One region of the Streptomyces sp. NPDC006197 genome, then DNA from elsewhere that is predicted to be linked to it. Evidence: riboswitches for the same ligand, from Rfam matches in the RefSeq annotation. Region 1 holds a riboswitch; each other region holds the start of a gene.

What was found. A riboswitch is a leader RNA that binds a small molecule or an ion and turns the genes downstream of it on or off. The one in region 1 is predicted to bind cyclic di-AMP.
Positions count from the first base shown of each region.
Region 2: linked by a shared signal. The riboswitch ahead of ABZ318_RS10535 (LysM peptidoglycan-binding domain-containing protein) and the one ahead of ABZ318_RS09540 (transglycosylase family protein) in region 1 are both predicted to bind cyclic di-AMP.
Region 3: linked by a shared signal. The riboswitch ahead of ABZ318_RS05180 (C40 family peptidase) and the one ahead of ABZ318_RS09540 (transglycosylase family protein) in region 1 are both predicted to bind cyclic di-AMP.
Region 4: linked by a shared signal. The riboswitch ahead of ABZ318_RS21090 (M23 family metallopeptidase) and the one ahead of ABZ318_RS09540 (transglycosylase family protein) in region 1 are both predicted to bind cyclic di-AMP.

Region 1 is NZ_JBEXSZ010000021.1:49,476-53,769, reverse strand. It holds gene ABZ318_RS09550 (cytochrome P450) at 1-742, shown strand, start outside; gene ABZ318_RS09545 (transglycosylase family protein) at 918-1,883, shown strand; cyclic di-AMP (ydaO/yuaA leader) riboswitch at 2,142-2,315, shown strand; gene ABZ318_RS09540 (transglycosylase family protein) at 2,319-3,044, shown strand; gene eno (phosphopyruvate hydratase) at 3,363-4,294, shown strand, end outside.
Region 2 is NZ_JBEXSZ010000024.1:21,912-26,205, reverse strand. It holds gene ABZ318_RS10545 (phosphocholine-specific phospholipase C) at 1-928, shown strand, start outside; gene ABZ318_RS10540 (hypothetical protein) at 1,015-1,617, opposite strand; cyclic di-AMP (ydaO/yuaA leader) riboswitch at 1,997-2,181, shown strand; gene ABZ318_RS10535 (LysM peptidoglycan-binding domain-containing protein) at 2,186-3,067, shown strand; gene ABZ318_RS10530 (phosphoribosyltransferase family protein) at 3,051-4,294, opposite strand, start outside.
Region 3 is NZ_JBEXSZ010000010.1:64,661-68,954, reverse strand. It holds gene bioB (biotin synthase BioB) at 1-243, opposite strand, end outside; gene ABZ318_RS05190 (8-amino-7-oxononanoate synthase) at 387-1,565, shown strand; gene ABZ318_RS05185 (ATP-binding protein) at 1,736-2,173, shown strand; gene ABZ318_RS05180 (C40 family peptidase) at 2,316-2,792, opposite strand; cyclic di-AMP (ydaO/yuaA leader) riboswitch at 2,796-2,917, opposite strand; gene ABZ318_RS05175 (hypothetical protein) at 3,318-3,623, opposite strand; gene ABZ318_RS05170 (ATP-dependent Clp protease proteolytic subunit) at 3,631-4,248, opposite strand.
Region 4 is NZ_JBEXSZ010000065.1:38,803-43,096, reverse strand. It holds gene ABZ318_RS21095 (GntR family transcriptional regulator) at 53-736, opposite strand; gene ABZ318_RS21090 (M23 family metallopeptidase) at 925-1,695, opposite strand; cyclic di-AMP (ydaO/yuaA leader) riboswitch at 1,708-1,873, opposite strand; gene ABZ318_RS21085 (pitrilysin family protein) at 2,074-3,471, opposite strand; gene ABZ318_RS21080 (pitrilysin family protein) at 3,468-4,294, opposite strand, start outside.

The sequences.
Region 1 (4,294 bases):
GCACGGCGGCGGGCCGCGCGGCGGGGTCGCCCGGTCGGTGAAGAAGATGCGGGGCTACCTCGCCGAGCTGATCCACCGCAAGCGGCTCGACCCGGGGGACGACCTGATCTCCGGGCTCATCAAGGCCTCCGACCACGGCGAGCACCTCACCGAGAACGAGGCCGCCGCCATGGCCTTCATCCTGCTGTTCGCCGGCTTCGAGACGACCGTCAACCTCATCGGCAACGGCGTGTACCAGCTGCTGCGCCACCCCGGGCAGCGCGAGCGGCTCCAGGCCTCGCTCGCCGCCGGGGAGACCGGCCTCCTGGAGACCGGCGTCGAGGAACTGCTGCGGTACGACGGGCCCGTGGAGATGGCCACCTGGCGGTACGCGACGCGGGCGCTGACCATCGGCGGCCAGGAGATCCCGGCGGGCGACCCGGTGCTCGTGGTGCTCGCCGCCGCCGACCGGGACCCGGAGCGGTTCGAGGGGCCGGACACGCTCGACCTCGCCCGGCGCGACAACCAGCACCTCGGCTACGGGCACGGCATCCACTACTGCCTGGGCGCGCCGCTCGCCCGCCTCGAAGGGCAGACGGCGCTCGCGACCCTGCTGACCCGGCTGCCGGACCTGCGACTTGCCGCCGATCCGGCCGAACTGCGGTGGCGCGGTGGGCTCATCATGCGTGGTTTGCGCACGCTTCCGGTGGAGTTCTCCCCTTCCGTACCGGTCCTGGTCACTGAGGGTCCATCAGAAATGTGATCTTCGTGTGATCGTGGCGCCATCGACTTGTGACGGACGTTCGAATGCGGCTACGTTTCCCGGCAGTCTCAGCCGTCACGCGAAAGGCGCTCTTATGCGTTCCGGGAACGGACGACACCGTCGCCCCCGTCAGGCCCCCGCCATCGTCGTCGCCGCGGGCGTGACCGGATCCGCCATGGCACTGCCGTTGCTCGCCACCGGATCCGCCTCCGCCGCCGACGCCGCCACCTGGGACCGGGTCGCCGAGTGCGAGTCCGGTGGCCAGTGGAGCGCCAACTTCGGCAACGGGATGTACGGCGGCCTCCAGTTCACCCAGGACAGCTGGGAGCGCAACGGCGGCCTCGCCTACGCGCCCAGCCCCGACCTGGCCAGCCGCGCCCAGCAGATCGCGGTGGCCGAGAAGGCGCTCGCCAAGGGCAGCACCGAGTGGGCCACCTGCGCGCCGATCGCCGGTCTGACCAACGACGGCAGGGCCACCGGCGTGAACCCCGGCCCGACCGTCGTCCCGACGGCGCCCACCGGCCCCCTTCCCGAGTCCGGCCGCACCGCCGGGACGCCGACGGCCCCCACGGGGACCACCGGGACGACGGACCGGTCCGCCACCTCCGCGACCCCCACGGCGCCGACCACGCCGACCGCTCCGGCGACCTCCGCCACGCCGACCGCGCCGGCCACGTCCACCGCGCCCGCCGCGCCGACGACTCCGGGCACCCCCGACGCGTCCGTTACGCCCGGTACACCGGATTCGTCCGGCACGCCGGAGACTGACGCACCGTCGGCCACGCCCGGCACCGGCAAGCACCGGGGCGAGGCCGCTCCGGAGGAATCCGGCGAGACGGACAGCTCGCCCGAATCGGGTCGACACGCTTCGAGTGCGGACAAGGCGGGAGAAAAGGTCGACGCCACGCCCGCGACTGACGAGGCGAAGGATTCGGGCGCAACGGACAGTCAGGACACTACGGGCGAATACACCGTGCGTCCGGGTGACAGCCTGTCCGGCATTGCGCAGGAGAACGAACTCCCCGGAGGCTGGACCGCCCTCTACGACGCCAACCGGCAGACGGTGGGCACCGATCCGAACCTCATCCTCCCTGGTCAGAGCCTTGACCTGACGGTGGGTTCGACAACGGCAGCCGGTTAGTTCGCGGGCTTATGTCCGGTTCTGGGCAAGTGAGACATGGGTCTCTTCGCCCCAACTGGCGTGTCGCGTCCGCAAACTTTGCTTCCGTCACCTCTCACCTGCGCAAACACCGCCCGCCGGAGGGTGGACAAGGGCGATTTTTCCCCGATGAGCCTCTTTGAACTTCCGGCGGGTCTGTGTCTACGGTCGTCACCGCTCGCCACCGCGGGCCCCGTCGACCGAAACGCCGAATCCTGCCGTCGGCCGATGGGAACAGTCGTCGCGCAAGCGCCGAAGGCAGGAGTGGGGGACCCAAGGTAAGTGCCGGTCCCGGCCGTTGAGACAGACGGCCGACGACCGGCTTGGGGTGAAGCCGCGTGCAAGGACACGCGGCCGGGCAACTTTCCGGCCCGAACCCGACAGCTCACCTCACAGGCGTCGGTGAGGAGAATCCCCATGCTGTTTTCCGCCAAGGGCAAACACCGTCGTCCCTCCAAGGCCACCCAGGTCGCCGCGCTCGTCGGCGTCACCGGCATCGCCGTCGCCGCCCCGCTGATGACCGCGGGCACCGCCTCGGCCGCCACCTCCGCCGAGTGGGACACCGTCGCCCAGTGCGAGTCCGGCGGCAACTGGGCCATCAACACCGGCAACGGCTTCTACGGCGGCCTGCAGTTCACCAACTCCACCTGGGCCGCCTTCGGTGGCACCGCCTACGCCCCGCGCGCCGACCTGGCGTCGAAGTCCCAGCAGATCGCCGTCGCCGAGAAGGTCCTCGCGGGCCAGGGCAAGGGCGCGTGGCCGAGCTGCGGCGTCGGCCTCTCCGGTGCCTCCTACGACGGCGGCGCCGCCGAGAGCGCCCCGCAGCAGAGCGAGCCCCAGCAGGCCGCCCCGCAGCAGGCCGCCCCGAAGCAGCAGGCCGCCCCGAAGCAGCAGGAGCGTCGCGCCGAGCAGCCGACCACCCGCAGCGAGCAGCGCAAGGCCCCCAAGACCGTCACCACCCCGACCGGCGAGAAGGTCAAGAAGGGCGACGGCGAGTACAAGGTCGTCACCGGCGACACCCTCAGCAAGATCGCCCAGGCGCACGGCGTCAAGGGCGGCTGGGCCAAGCTCTTCGAGCTGAACAAGGACGTCGTCGAGAACGCCGACCTCATCTACCCGGGCCAGCAGCTCCACCTGAAGTGAGTCCGGCGGCTCGCGTGAGTCCGGCGGCTCACGCGGCCCCGACGACCCTCCCGCGGTGACCACCCCGGTCCGGCGTGCCCTTCCCCCGTGCGCGCCGGACCGGGGTTCCCCGTTTCCGGGGAACGTGGCGGTTTCAGCGGTTACTGTCCAGTAGATCCGGGGTCCTTCGTCCCGGGATGCGTGCCCTTGGGTCCTTTTTCGTCCCAGCGGGCGGGCGCCCGGCTGGCCGGAGCCCCCGAGCCGGTTAGGCTCTTGTCGCAAGGCCAAGCGACCCTGCACCGACCTTGCGTCACATCCAGCGTCACATCCCAGAAGGAGATGCTCGTGCCGTCCATCGACGTCGTCGTAGCCCGGGAAATCCTGGACTCCCGAGGCAACCCCACGGTCGAGGTCGAGGTCGGCCTCGACGACGGCAGCACCGGCCGTGCTGCCGTTCCGTCCGGTGCCTCCACCGGTGCCTTCGAGGCCATCGAGCTCCGCGACGGTGACCCCAACCGTTACCAGGGCAAGGGTGTCGAGAAGGCCGTCCTCGCCGTCATCGAGCAGATCGGCCCGGAGCTCGTCGGCTACGACGCCACCGAGCAGCGCCTGATCGACCAGGCCATGTTCGACCTGGACGCGACCGAGAACAAGGGCTCGCTCGGCGCCAACGCCATCCTCGGCGTCTCCCTCGCCGTCGCGCACGCCGCCTCCGAGGCCAGCGACCTCCCGCTCTTCCGCTACCTGGGCGGCCCGAACGCGCACCTGCTGCCCGTTCCGATGATGAACATCCTCAACGGCGGTTCGCACGCGGACTCCAACGTGGACATCCAGGAGTTCATGATCGCCCCGATCGGCGCGGAGTCCTTCTCCGAGGCCCTCCGCTGGGGTGCGGAGATCTACCACACCCTCAAGAGCGTCCTGAAGCGCAAGGGCCTCTCCACCGGCCTCGGCGACGAGGGCGGCTTCGCCCCGAACCTGGAGTCGAACCGCGCCGCCCTCGACCTCATCGTCGAGGCCATCAAGGAGGCCGGCTACACCCCGGGCACCGACGTGGCGCTCGCGCTCGACGTCGCCGCCTCCGAGTTCTACAAGGACGGCGCGTACGAGTTCGAGGGCAAGTCCCGCTCGGCCGCCGAGATGACCGAGTACTACGAGGAGCTCGTCTCCGCGTACCCGATGGTCTCCATCGAGGACCCGCTGTTCGAGGACGACTGGGACGGCTGGAAGATCCTCACCGACAAGCTGGGCTCCAAGGTCCAGATCGTCGG
Region 2 (4,294 bases), on a different contig from region 1:
CCCGATGATTGTCATGTCCCCGTGGACCCGGGGTGGTTGGGTGAGCTCCGAGGTCTTCGACCACACGTCGGTGCTGCGCTTCATGGAGAGCTGGACGGCAACGCTCGGCACCCCGGCCACCTGCCCCCACATCAGCGCCTGGCGGCGGAAGGTCACCGGCGATCTGACCGGGGTCTTCGACTTCGCCCACCCGGTGTACGGAGTGCCCGCCGGCCTTCCGTCCACGGCGAAGGTGATCGGGCAGGCCACCTGCGGCCCGCTGCCGAACCCGGCACCGCAGAACAACGCGCTGCCCGCCCAGGAGTCCGGCACCCGGCCGGCGCGCGCCCTGCCGTACCAGGTGAACGGCAACCTCGACCGCTTCGAGTTCGGCGCCGCGGGCAAGATCCTCGCCTGGTTCTCCATGACCAACCAGGGCGTGGAGGCCAAGCGGTCGGCGCACTTCTCGATCCACCCGCACCAGTACCGGGACACCGCCGCCTGGCAGTACACCGTCGACCCCGGCGGCACGGCCACCGACTACTTCAACATCGGCCTCGGCTCGGGGTCGGGGAAGTACGACATCTCGATGATGGGCCCGAACCGTTTCCTGCGCCGCTTCGTCGGGGACGCCTCCAAGGCGGGCAAGGCCGTCGAGGTGGCGGCCCGGTTCGCGCCCGAGGCGGGGACGGGCAAGACGGCCCTGTGGTTCAGGATGACCAACACCTCGGCCGGGCCCGTCACCTTCACGATCCGCTCGAACGCCTACCGCTCGGACGGTCCGTGGACCTATACGGTGCCGGCGAACTCCAGCCGCGAGGACTTCTTCAACGCGGTGGCGTACAACGACGGCTGGTACGACTTCACGATCCTCGCCGACATCGACGGAAGCTGGTCGCGCCGGTACACCGGACACATCGAGACCGGAGCCCCGAGCGTCAGCGGCTGACCCCCTCCCCCGCGTGCCGGGCAGCGGCCTTCCGGTCGCCGCCCGGCACCGGCGCGGCACCAGCGTGGCACCGGCGTGGCGTGGCGTCAGCGGCCGGCGTGCGCGGCGCGGCGGACCGTGGCGTCGAGGAGCGCCACGGCGTCGGCTCCGGTGCGGCCGGGGGCCCTGTTCCACGGCCCGATCAGCCCCTGCCACCCGCGCGACCGCAGTTCGGTCATGATCCAGGCGGCCGCCTCGTTCATGGTGTCGGCGCTGCCGTAGCCGAGCCGGTGGGCGGCGAGGAGGGCCCCGCAGACGCACCGGGCGCCACGCACGTCACGCAGCTTGTACGGGGCGTTCTGCCAGCCCCACTCCGTCAGCACCAGGCGCGCGTAGCCGAGGTGGACCGAGGGACGGAGCTCGGCCTGGCCGATGCGGCGCCAGGTGTGCAGCCGGTCCGGCAGCACGGCTCCGAGCCGCCCCGGGATGCGGCGCTCGGAGGGGAGCTTGGGAGGCAGGGAGGCCAGGGCGTCGGCCACGAGCCGGTCCACCGGCACGCTGAGCAGCGCCCGCCAGCCCTCCTCCGCCGGCGGCGGCTCCTGGGGGGCGGTCCAGTCCGTGACGATCCGCTGCCAGGTGGCGCTCTCGAAGAGGGCGGCCGCCTCGCGGTCGAGGGCGTCGGGGCTGAGCAGGGAGGTGGAGGGCGGCATGGGGGTGTCTCCTGAGTCGGCTCCCTCCATCCTTCAAGACGGAATGTCGGTTTCGCGGCTTTCGCCTCCACACGGAGAGTCGCCACCTCCGCGCCACCTCTCCCCTTCTCGACGAACACCCCACCATATGAATTACCATCCTATTTACCCATGAAAGGAATTAAGCAACAAATGGGACATTGCGCTTCGAGTGACACGGCTCACTCACACGGCCCGACAGTCCGGCGACCCCCTCCCCCACCCCGTACTGGGCAAGGAAGTTCAACGCCTCCCGGACGGCATCGATCTTGAATTAACCGAATTCCGTGATCCATTTCCGGATACCAGAGACACCTCCCCCTTGTTATCCGTCGCATTACTGGCCTACGGTCACCTCCATTCGAGCGGAACGCCCAATCCTGCCGCCGCTCGGTAAACCTCCCTTTTCACCCGACGGCAGGAGCGGGGGACCCACGAATACGCCGGTCCGGAATCCGGAACGGCTCGGGGTGAAGCCGCGTGCGCGCGGCCGGACATCTCCCGTCCGAACCCGACAGCTCACCCCGCAGGCGCCGGAGAGGAAACCGTCATGCCTGCTCACGGTAAGCACCGCCGCCCCCGCCGCAGCCCCGTCTCCCGAGGCCTCGCCCTGGTCGGCACGAGTGGCGCCGCACTCACCCTGCCGCTCGTCGCCCCGGCCGTCGCCGACGCCGCGCCCGTGTCCGGCGCCCCCGAGATCGCCGCCCAGTCCCTCGCCGCTCCCGCCGCGCAGACCGCCGCCAAGGCCCCCGCCGCCCCGGCCGCCGCACGCACGTACACCGTCGTGAGTGGCGACTCGCTTTCCCTGATCGCCCACAAGAAGGGAATTCAGGGAGGCTGGAAGAGCCTTTACCGTGCCAACAAGAGCGTCGTGGGTGACAACCCGTCACTCATTCGCCCCGGCCTCGAACTGACGATTCGTCGGGATTCCGTCAAGGCCGCCCCCGCGCAGGCGAAGGCGAAGAAGTCCGCCACGACCGAACGGGCGAGCCGCTCCGAGCGCCGGCCGGCCGCTCCCGCCGTCGCCACCGGTGCGGGCGCCTCCGCCGCGCAGGCCGTCGCCGCCGCACCCGCCGCCGGCCAGGCCGCCCCTGCCGCCGCCACGAACTACGCCGACAACCTCGACGGCTGGATCCGGGAGTCCCTGGCCATCATGGGCCAGCACGGCATCCCCGGCTCCTACGACGGGATCCTCCGCAACGTCATGCGCGAGTCGTCCGGAAACCCCCAGGCCATCAACCTCTGGGACTCCAACGCGGTCGCCGGCACCCCCTCCAAGGGCCTGCTCCAGGTCATCGAGCCGACCTTCCTCGCCTACCACGTGCCCGGCACCTCCATGGACCTGTTCGACCCGGTCGCCAACATCACCGCCGCCTGCAACTACGCGGCCGACCGCTACGGCTCCATCGACAACGTCAACTCGGCGTACTGATCCCCTGACGCCGGAAGTGCTCGGCGAACCAGGAGGTGGCGAGGTCCGCCACCTCCTCCAGGGCGCCCGGCTCCTCGAAGAGGTGGCCGGCGCCCCCCACCACGGCGAGCCGGTTCTCGCAGCGCAGCAGGGCCAGGGCCCGCCGGTTGAGGTCCAGGACCATCGCGTCCGCGCCGCCCACCACCAGGAGCGTCGGAGCACGCACCCGGGCCAGGTGCTCGGCCGCGAGGTCCGGCCGACCGCCCCGCGAGACGACGGCGCTCACGGGTGACGCGGGGTCGGCGGCCGCCCACAGCGCGGCGGCCGCGCCCGTGCTCGCACCGAAGTACCCGAGCGGGAGTCCCGTGCTCCCGGGCCTCCCGGCCAGCCACTCCGTGGCCCCGGCCAGCCGCCCGGCGAGGAGCCGGGTGTCGAAGACACGCTCACGGTCCTCCGCCTCCGCCTCGGTCAGCAGGTCGAAGAGGAGGGTCCCGAGGCCCGCCCGGTTGAGCACCCCCGCGACCGCCCGGTTCCGGGGGCTGTGGCGGCTGCTGCCACTGCCGTGGGCGAACAGGACGATGCCGTCGGCGCCCTCGGGCACCGCGAGCCGCCCGACGAGGGTGACGCCGGAGACCGGGATCCGCACGTCCGTGCCCTGCGCGTCGGGGTTCCGCGCGGCTTTGCTCCGGTCCAGGCAGGCGATGACCTCGGCGTCCGGTGTCTGCGAGAAGTCCTGGTAGAACTGCCCGATCGCGAAGAAGAGGTCCGGCGTGTGCACGCTGACGGCCTCGTCGGCATCGTCGCCGACGCGGGCCGTCCAGCCCCGTGGCGCCACCGGGACGGCGAGGACGATCCGGGCGGCGCCCCGGGCCCGGACCACCCGGCAGGCCGCCAGCGCCGTGGCCCCCGTCGCCAGCCCGTCGTCGACCACGACGACCGTCCGCCCGTCGAGGGGCACGGAGGGCCGGCTGCCCCGGTAGCGGCGGGCGCGCTGGTCGAGCTCGGCGTGCTCACGCTCCTCCACCGCGGCGAGGTCGTGGTCGCCCACACGGGTCTCGCGGAGCACCCGTTCGTTGAGCACCCGCACGCCCCCCTCGCCGAGCGCCCCCATCGCGAGCTCCGGCTGGTGCGGCACACCGAGCTTCCGTACGAGACAGATGTCGAGCGGCGCGTCGAGGGCGTCGGCGACCTCCACCGCCACCGGCACACCGCCCCGCGGAAGCCCGAGGACCACGACGTCATGGCCCT
Region 3 (4,294 bases), on a different contig from region 1:
CTCCGCCTTCGAGCCGAGCCGCTGCGAGCAGTACGAGCAGTCCTCGGGACAGAGACCGGACTTCAGGTTGACCAGGTAGTTCAGCTTCACCCGGCGCCCGAACCACTGACGGCGCACCTTGCCGGCCGCCGCCACCACCTCGAGCAGTTCGTCGTCGGAGGTCGCCAGCACGGCGAGCGCTTCTTCACGGGTCGGCAGCTCGCGCCGCAGCCCCTTCTCCACCAGCGTGTTCAGCAGGTCCATAACCGCAGATCCTTGCCTACCGCCCGCCCCCGGGCCAAGGAGGAACCGAACAAACGCCCCCGATCGAGGTGTGTGGATGACCACATCCCGACCTCGGCACGCTGCGGTTAGGGTCTGTGCGCTGCCTACAAAAGGATCGCCGCATGCCACGGGACGACGACGCACGGGCCGCGGACCCGCGCCGCACCGCCTTCGACTGGACCGACGCCGAGGCGCGCCGCCGGGCCGAGGCCGGTCTCGTCCGGACGCTGCGGCCCCGGGCTGCCGAGTCGGACCTCCTGGACCTGGCGGGCAACGACTACCTCGGCCTCACCCGCCGCGCCGAGGTCACCGAGGCGGCGGCCGAGGCGGCCAGGCGCTGGGGCGCCGGCTCCACCGGCTCGCGGCTCGTCACCGGCACCACCCGGCTGCACACCCGGCTGGAGCGCGAACTCGCCGAGTTCTGCGGCTTCGAAGCGGCCCTCGTCTTCTCCTCCGGCTACACCGCGAACCTCGCCGCGCTCACCGCGCTCGGCGGCCGGGACTCCCTGATCGTCTCCGACGCCTCCAACCACGCCTCGATCGTGGACGGCTGCCGCCTCGCGCGCGCCGAGACCGCCGTCGTCCCCCACACCGACGCCGAGGCCGTCGCCAAGACCCTGGACGCGCACCCGGGACGCCGGGCCCTGGTCGTCAGCGACTCCGTCTTCTCCGTCGACGGCGACAAGGCCCCGCTCCCGGGGCTCGCCGAGGCCTGTCGCGCGCACGGCGCCGGACTGGTCGTCGACGACGCCCACGGCTTCGGCGTCCTCGGCGACGGCGGCCGGGGCGCCCTGCACGAGGCCGGGCTCGCGGGCGACGAGGACGTCGTCGCCACCCTCACCCTCTCCAAGTCCCTGGGCAGTCAGGGCGGTGCCGTCCTCGGCCCGGCCCGGGTGATCGAGCACCTGGTGAACGCGGCCCGCACCTTCATCTTCGACACCGGGCTCGCCCCGGCCGCCGCGGGCGGAGCGCTCGCGAGCCTGCGCCTGATCGCGGCCGAACCGGGCCTCGCCGAGCGGGCCCGCGCCGTCGCCGGGGCGCTGCACCGGCTGCTCACGGAGGCCGGGCTCACCTCCGCCCGGCCCGACGCGGCCGTCGTCTCGGTCCACGCGCCCTCCCCGGAGGCGGCGCTGCGCTGGGCGGCGGACTGCCGCGAACAGGGCCTCGCCGTCGGTTGTTTCCGGCCCCCGTCCGTCCCCGACGGCATCTCGCGGCTGCGCCTCACGGCCCGGGCCGATCTGACGGACGCGGAGATCGGGCGCGCGGTGGAGACGATCCTGCGGACCGCCCCGGCGTTCTGACGACCCGTCGGGAGGTCCAAGGACGTTCCCCGGCAGCAGAGTTCACCGCTTCGGGCGACAGATGGGGACATATCTTGGTGGAACGCCTGCCGGGGCGGCACGATCGGTGGGACCCTGACGCGTAGCGCGATCCGGGGCCGAAGCCCCGGCGGGAAAGGGACAGCGTCGCCATGGCAGACCACCAGGAAGCATCCGTCACGCTGCCGAGCAACCCCGCGTCGGTCCCCACCGCCCGGCGGTACGTCGCGGAGGTCCTCGACGGATGGGGCCTCGACGGTGCCGACGACCTGGCGGACGCGATCCGCCTGATGGTCTCGGAACTGGCCACCAACGCCGTCCTGCACACCTTCGGGCAGTCGCCCACCTTCACGGTCGACGTCCGCCTGGAGCGCGAGGAGCGCCTCCACATCGGCGTCACCGACAGCCATCCGCGCTGGCCGCGCCGTCTTCCGGCGGCGGTCCAGCAGGACAACGGCCGGGGCATGGTCATCATCCGCTCCCTGGCGGCGGAGGCGGGCGGCCGTCTCTCGGTCACTCCGACCGAGGAGGGCGGCAAGACCGTCTGGATCACGCTCCCGTGGACCCAGGCGGCCGCTTCGTACGTCTAGGGCCTGTCCGGCGGATCAGGGTCGGCAAGACGCCCCCTAGGGGTTGTTCCCCGGCGCAGGGGTGCGGCGGCGCCACCGCACCCCCGGGGCGGGGTCACAGGCCCCCGAGGCCCGAGACCGGGTCAGTGCCCGGCGGGCGTCGTCATCGGACGCGGCCGTAGTAGACCTTCGACGACCAGATCTTGTCGAGCTTCACCCAGGATCCCGTCTTGGGTGAGTGCCAGATCTTCCCGCTGCCGGCGTAGATGCCCACGTGGTAGACCCTCCCGCCGGAGTGGAAGAAGACCAGGTCCCCCTTCTGTCTGCTGGACGCGGAGATGTGCCGGGTCTTGTTGTACTGCTGCTGCGCGGTGCGAGGCAGCGACTTGCCCGCCTTCTTGTACGCGTAGAGCGTCAGACCGGAGCAGTCGAACCGGGAGGGTCCGGCGCTCCCGTACCGATAGGGGGCTCCCTTCTTGGACGCGGCGACGCTCAGTGCCTTGTTCGCGTAGGTGGTCACTGCCTGGGCCTCGGGTGCCGCACCGGGTGCGAGCATCGTGCCGCCGACGGCGGCGAGGGTGAGAGCCGAGACGGCTCCGGCCCGGGACAGCAGGGACGGGACGTGCATCTGCGCAGTCATGCGCAACCCTTCGTCAGCCGCCTGCGAAGGATGACCTGTCGGGTTCGGGCTGGCGAAGATGCCCGGCCGCGGCTGCGGCTTCACCCCAAGGGACGGCCCCGCTGCGGAAACAGCGCGTACGTCCCGTACTGCTCGGGTCCTCCACTCCTGCCGATCCACTCCTGTCGACCAGACGTCCGGGACGGCGGCAGGACTCGGCGTCCGCCCGGACCGCCCCGCCTCGGATGGCGGGGGCTTGTCGTCGACAGGGATCTTGACCTACACCCAGGTCGAAATCCGAGTTGAAACGGCCATATGTGAGGCTCCTCACGACTGATCCATTCGGGTGGACAGGTTGCTTTCGTGATCCTCGGAGGTTTGGCCCACGAGCCCCGCACCAGCGGTGGAACGCCCCATTCCGCCAGATGCGTACACCTGTTGCGCAACTCACCCCGCACATATGTCGACTCGTCGACTACGCCGAACGAGGGAGCGATCCTGCGCTGCTTGTCGGCCGTACGGACCTCGACACGACATGCCGGAATGTCAACTCGCCCGTGCGCGGGGGACGGTGACGCGGTCGGCGCGACGCTCGCCGTCCAACACCCGCAGGGCGCGCGCCAGGGTGTCCGCGTGCACCTCGCTCTCGCCCCGCATATGCATGACCGTCAGAGCCTCGCGCAGCGCCTCCGCGCGCCCCACCAGCGCTTGTGCCGCCCGTAGTGCCCCATAGGTATGCGTACCCCTGGATGGGTTGATCTTCCCCAGGAGGTCGACGACTTCGAGGTACGCGTCGATCAACTCGCCCTCGGCCCGCGTCAGTGCGGGCAGCGGAGGCAGCTCGGGCACCACGGCCGGCTCACCGCGCCGCGCCGGCGTCGCGCCGGCTCGTGATCACGTGGTCCACCAGCCCGTACGCGACGGCCGCGGGTGCGTCCAGGACGGTGAGGCGGTCCAGGTCGGCGTCGATCCGGTCCCGGCTCTGCCCGGTGTACTCGGTGAGCATCCCGGCCGTCAGGGCGCGCAGCCGGAGCAGCTCGCGGGCGTGGATGTCGAGGTCGCTCGGCTGTCCCTGGAGGGGCTCGTCCATGGCCGGCTGCCGGAGGGTGATCCGGGCGCCGGGGAGGACGTGCCGCTTGCCGGGGGTGCCGGCGGCGAGCAGGACGGCGGCGGTGGCCACGGCCTGCCCCAGGCAGGTGGTCTCCACGTCGCAGGCGAGCGTCCGCATCGTGTCGTGGATGGCGGTCATGGCGCTGATCGAGCCGCCGGGGGAGTTGATGTAGAGCGCGATGTCCTGATCCGGGGCCGCGTATTCGAGGTGCAGGAACTGGGCGATGACGTCGTTGGCCGAGGTCTCGTCGATCGGCGTGCCGAGGAAGACGATCCGGGATTCGAGGAGCTTCGAGTACGGGTCGAGGGTCCGGGTTCCGAAGCTCGTCCGCTCCGTGAACTCGGGCAGGACATGGCGGGCGTCCATGGCTGAGCACCTCCAGCTGTCTGTAAAAAATGTACAGGACGTACAG
Region 4 (4,294 bases), on a different contig from region 1:
GGCAGCACGAAAACCCGGCCCGAATGCCTTTTGTCTTTATACGGCGCGCGTGTTAATTCCGGGCACTCGTCGTGTTGACGGGATGTTGCGGGACCCTCACACGGCCGCGCCCCGGATTCTTCAGCCGGTGCAGCGGCAGTGAGCGCTCCGCGTGCAGCGCGGTCAGCGCCCGCGCCCGCTCGGCGTCGCCGCGCGCCACTGCGTCCACGATCGCGCCGTGCTCCGCCCAGGCCTCCACCGGCTGGACGGGCTGCTCCACGACGTGCGTCCAGGCGATCTTGTGCCGCAGCTGGGTGAGCAGCGCCGTGAGGGCCGGGCTCCCGGAGGCCTGCGCCAGGGTCTCGTGGAACCAGCCTCCGAGCGAGCGCAGGTCCTCGCCCTGGCCGCGCCTGGCCCGCTCCTGCCCCAGCCTGACCAGGCCGCGCAGCACCTTGAGGTGCGCCTCGGTGCGCCGCTGCGCGGCCCGGGCGGCGCCCAGCGGTTCGAGCAGCGCCCGCATGTCGAGGAGATCGGCGGCCTCCTGCTCGGTCGGCTCCGCGACCTGGGCGCCCGCGTGACGGCGGGTGACGACGAAGCCCTCGGACTCCAGGGTGCGCAGCGCCTCGCGGACCGGGACCCGGGAGACCCCGTACCGGCGGGCGAGTTGCTCCTCGGTCAGCCGAGCACCCCACTCGAACACGCCGGAGACGATGTCGTCCCGGATCGCCGTGCATACCGAATGCGCGGGAATGCGCATGTCCGACCTCCGCCTTGGTGCGCGCGAGACAATTCGAGCGGCGCCTGTTCTGCGCCGATCTTCGACTCTATTGCAGCACGCCGGAATTTCCGATGCCCCGACGGAATCCATGGCCGTCTTCCGGTCAGCGAAAAGCCCCGGCTCAGTACGAGCCGGGGCTTTTGCGACGCGGTGCGCGGCGGGCGGGATCAGACGTTGACGCCGCGGGCGCGGAGGTACGCGATCGGGTTGATGTCCGAGCCGTACTCGGGGCTCGTGCGCGCCTCGAAGTGGAGGTGCGGCCCGGTGGAGTTGCCGGTCGAGCCCGAGATGCCTATCTGCTGGCCCGGCTCGACGGTCTGGCCGACGTAGACCCCGATGGAGGAGAGGTGCCCGTACTGGGTGTACGTGCCGTCGTTCATCCGGATGACGATGTTGTTGCCGTACGCGCCGCCCCAGCCGGCCTCGACGACGGTGCCGGAGCCGACGGAGACGACCCGGGTGCCGTAGGCGGCGTGGAAGTCGACGCCGGAGTGGCTGCCGGAGGACCAGAGCGAGCCGCCGGTCTTGTAGCCGGTGGAGACGTACGAGCCGGCGACGGGAAGCTGGAAGGAGGCCAGGCGGCGGCGCTCGGCCTCGCGGGCGGCGCGCTCGCGCTCCAGGCGGATCTCCTTGGCGCGGGCCTCGGCCTTGCGCTTCGCCTCGGCCTGGACCTTCGCCTTGGCGATGGCCTCGTCGGCCTCCTGCTCCTGGGCGGCGGCCTGGGCGTTGATCCGGTCGACGAGGGAGTCCTCGGTGATCACCTGGGTGAGACCGGTGTCCTCGACGGAGCGGTGGTCCGTGTCGGCGGCGAGCGCCGGGGAGGCGAGGGTTCCGATGACGCCGGTGGTGGCGAGCGTCGCGGCGCCGGCGATGCCCGCGCTGCGGCGCGCCATCCGGCTCGGAGCACGATGCTTCCCGGTGGCACGGGTGAACGCCATGTAAGGGCTGATCCTTTCCTTCCTTCTCGCCTACCGGGTTAGCTGACGGGTTCGGAGCAGGAAGGTCTCCTACGAGCCCCTCCGTACGAGACGAAGGCGCCCGATTCACCCCAGGGACTGCGTGCGGGTCCCCGGCTCCCCAGGCTCGCGCCTGACGGGGACTCGGCGATGACTGTCCGATGCCGCGGTTGCGGCACGTGCAACTGACGAACAGCCGCCCCGACGCTATGCGGATCGTCTTTCAATCACCAACCGGACACGACTTTTGTAAGACATGCCACAGGGCAAACGATCACCCTTGATCCCAATACGGACAAAGCGGAGGACCCCGACGAACTATGCCGTCGGGGCCCTCCCGTTGTCGCCTCGGAGCCGGAATCAGCCCGTCACGACGGTCACTTCACCGATGCCGAGCGCACGCACCGGCTCCGCGATCTGCGCCGCGTCACCGACGAGCACGGTGACGAGCCGGTCCACCGGGAAGGCGCTGACCACGGCGGCCGTCGCCTCGACGGTGCCGGTCTCGGCCAGGCGCGCGTACAACTGGGCCTGGAAGTCGTCCGGGAGGTGCTGCTCGACCTGGTCGGCGAGCGTCCCGGCGACCGAGGCGGCCGTCTCGTACTTGAGGGGCGCCACCCCGACGAGGTTCTGCACGGCGGTCTCGCGCTCCGCGTCGGTGAGGCCCTCGGCGGCGAGGGTGCGCAGCACCTTCCACAGGTCCTCGAGAGCCGGGCCCGTGTTGGGGGTGTCGACGGATCCGCTGATGGCGAGCATCGCGGCGCCGTTCCCCTCGGCGTCCGAGCGGAGCACCTGGCCGAAGGCCCGCACGCCGTACGTGTAGCCCTTCTCCTCGCGCAGGACCCGGTCCAGACGGGAGGTCAGGGTGCCGCCGAGGCAGTACGTGCCGAGGACCTGGGCCGCCCAGACGCGGTCGTGCCGGTCGGGGCCGATCCGGCCGATCAGCAGCTGCGTCTGGACGGCGCCGGGGCGGTCCACGATGACGACCCGTCCGGTGTCGTCGGCGGTGATCGGCGGCATCGGGAGGGGCTCGGCCGGCTCACCGGTCCAGGCGCCCAGCGTCTCGGCGAGGACCTTGTCGAGGTCGACCCCGGTCAGGTCGCCGACGACCACCGCGGTGGCCGTGCCCGGCCGGACGTATGCGTCGAAGAAGGCGCGGACGGCGGCGGCGTCGATCGCGGCGACGGTCTCCTCGGTGCCCTGGCGCGGCCGGGACATCCGGGACTCCGCCGGGAACAGCTCCTTGGAGAGCTGCTTGGCCGCGCGGCGCGCCGGGTTGGCCGTCTCGTGCGGGATCTCGTCGAGACGGTTGCGCACCAGGCGCTCGATCTCGGTCTCCAGGAACGCCGGGGCGATCAGGGCCTCGGCGAGCAGGCCGAGCGCCTTGGGCAGCCGGGAGACCGGGACCTCCAGGGAGACCCGTACGCCCGGGTGGTCGGCGTGCGCGTCGAGCGTGGCGCCGCAGCGCTCCAGCTCGGCCGCGAACTCCTCGGCGCTGTGCTGGTCGGTGCCCTCGGAGAGCGCGCGGGCCATGATGGTGGCGACACCGTCGAGACCGGCGGGCTCGGCGTCCAGCGGGGCCGGCAGGAAGATCTCCACGGCGACGACCTGCTGGCCGGGGCGGTGGCTGGTGAGCACGGTCAGACCGTTGTCCAGCTTCCCGCGGTCCGGGGCCGGGAAGGCCCACGGCCTGGCTGCGCCCGGCCGGGGCTGCGGATGGAAGTCCATGCTGGTCAAAGACACGGCAGCGTCGGTCACTGGTCCGCTCCCTCTTCCTCGTCGCCGTCGGCGTTCTCGCTCTGCTCGGTCGCCAGGGGCTCGTAGACGAGCACCGCGCGGTTGTCGGGACGCAGCTTGGCCGCGGCGACCGCCCGCACCTCCTCGGCGGTGACGGCCAGGACGCGGTCGACGGCGGTCAGGGCGAGCTGCGGGTCGCCGAACAGCACGGCGAACCGGCACAGTTCGTCGGCGCGACCGGCGACGGTCCCGAGCCGGTCCAGCCACTCCCGCTCCAACTGGGCCTGCGCGCGCTCCATCTCCTCGGGCGTGGGGCCCTCCTCGGCGAACCGGGCCAGCTCCTCGTCGACGGCCGCCTCGATCCGCGGGACCTCGACGCCCCCGGAGGTCTTGACGTCCAGCCAGCCCAGCGAGGGCGCCCCGGCGAGCCGCAGCAGGCCGAAGCCCGCGGCGACGGCCGTACGGTCGCGGCGGACCAGGCGGTTGTGCAGCCGGGAGGACTCCCCGCCGCCCAGGACCGTCAGGGCCAGGTCGGCGGCGTCGCACTCGCGCGTGCCGTCGTGCGGCAGCCGGTAGGCGGCCATCAGCGCACGCGCCGGGACCTCCTCCTCGACGACCTCGCGCAGCTGCTCGCCGATGACCTCGGGCAGGTCGCCGGAGCGCGGCTCGGGCTTGCCGTCGTGGGCCGGGATGGAGCCGAAGTACTTCTCGACCCACGCGAGCGTCTGCGCCGGGTCGATGTCGCCGACGACGGACAGCACCGCGTTGTTCGGGGCGTAGTACGTGCGGAAGAAGTTCCGCGCGTCCTCCAGGGTGGCCGCGTCCAGGTCGGCCATGGAGCCGA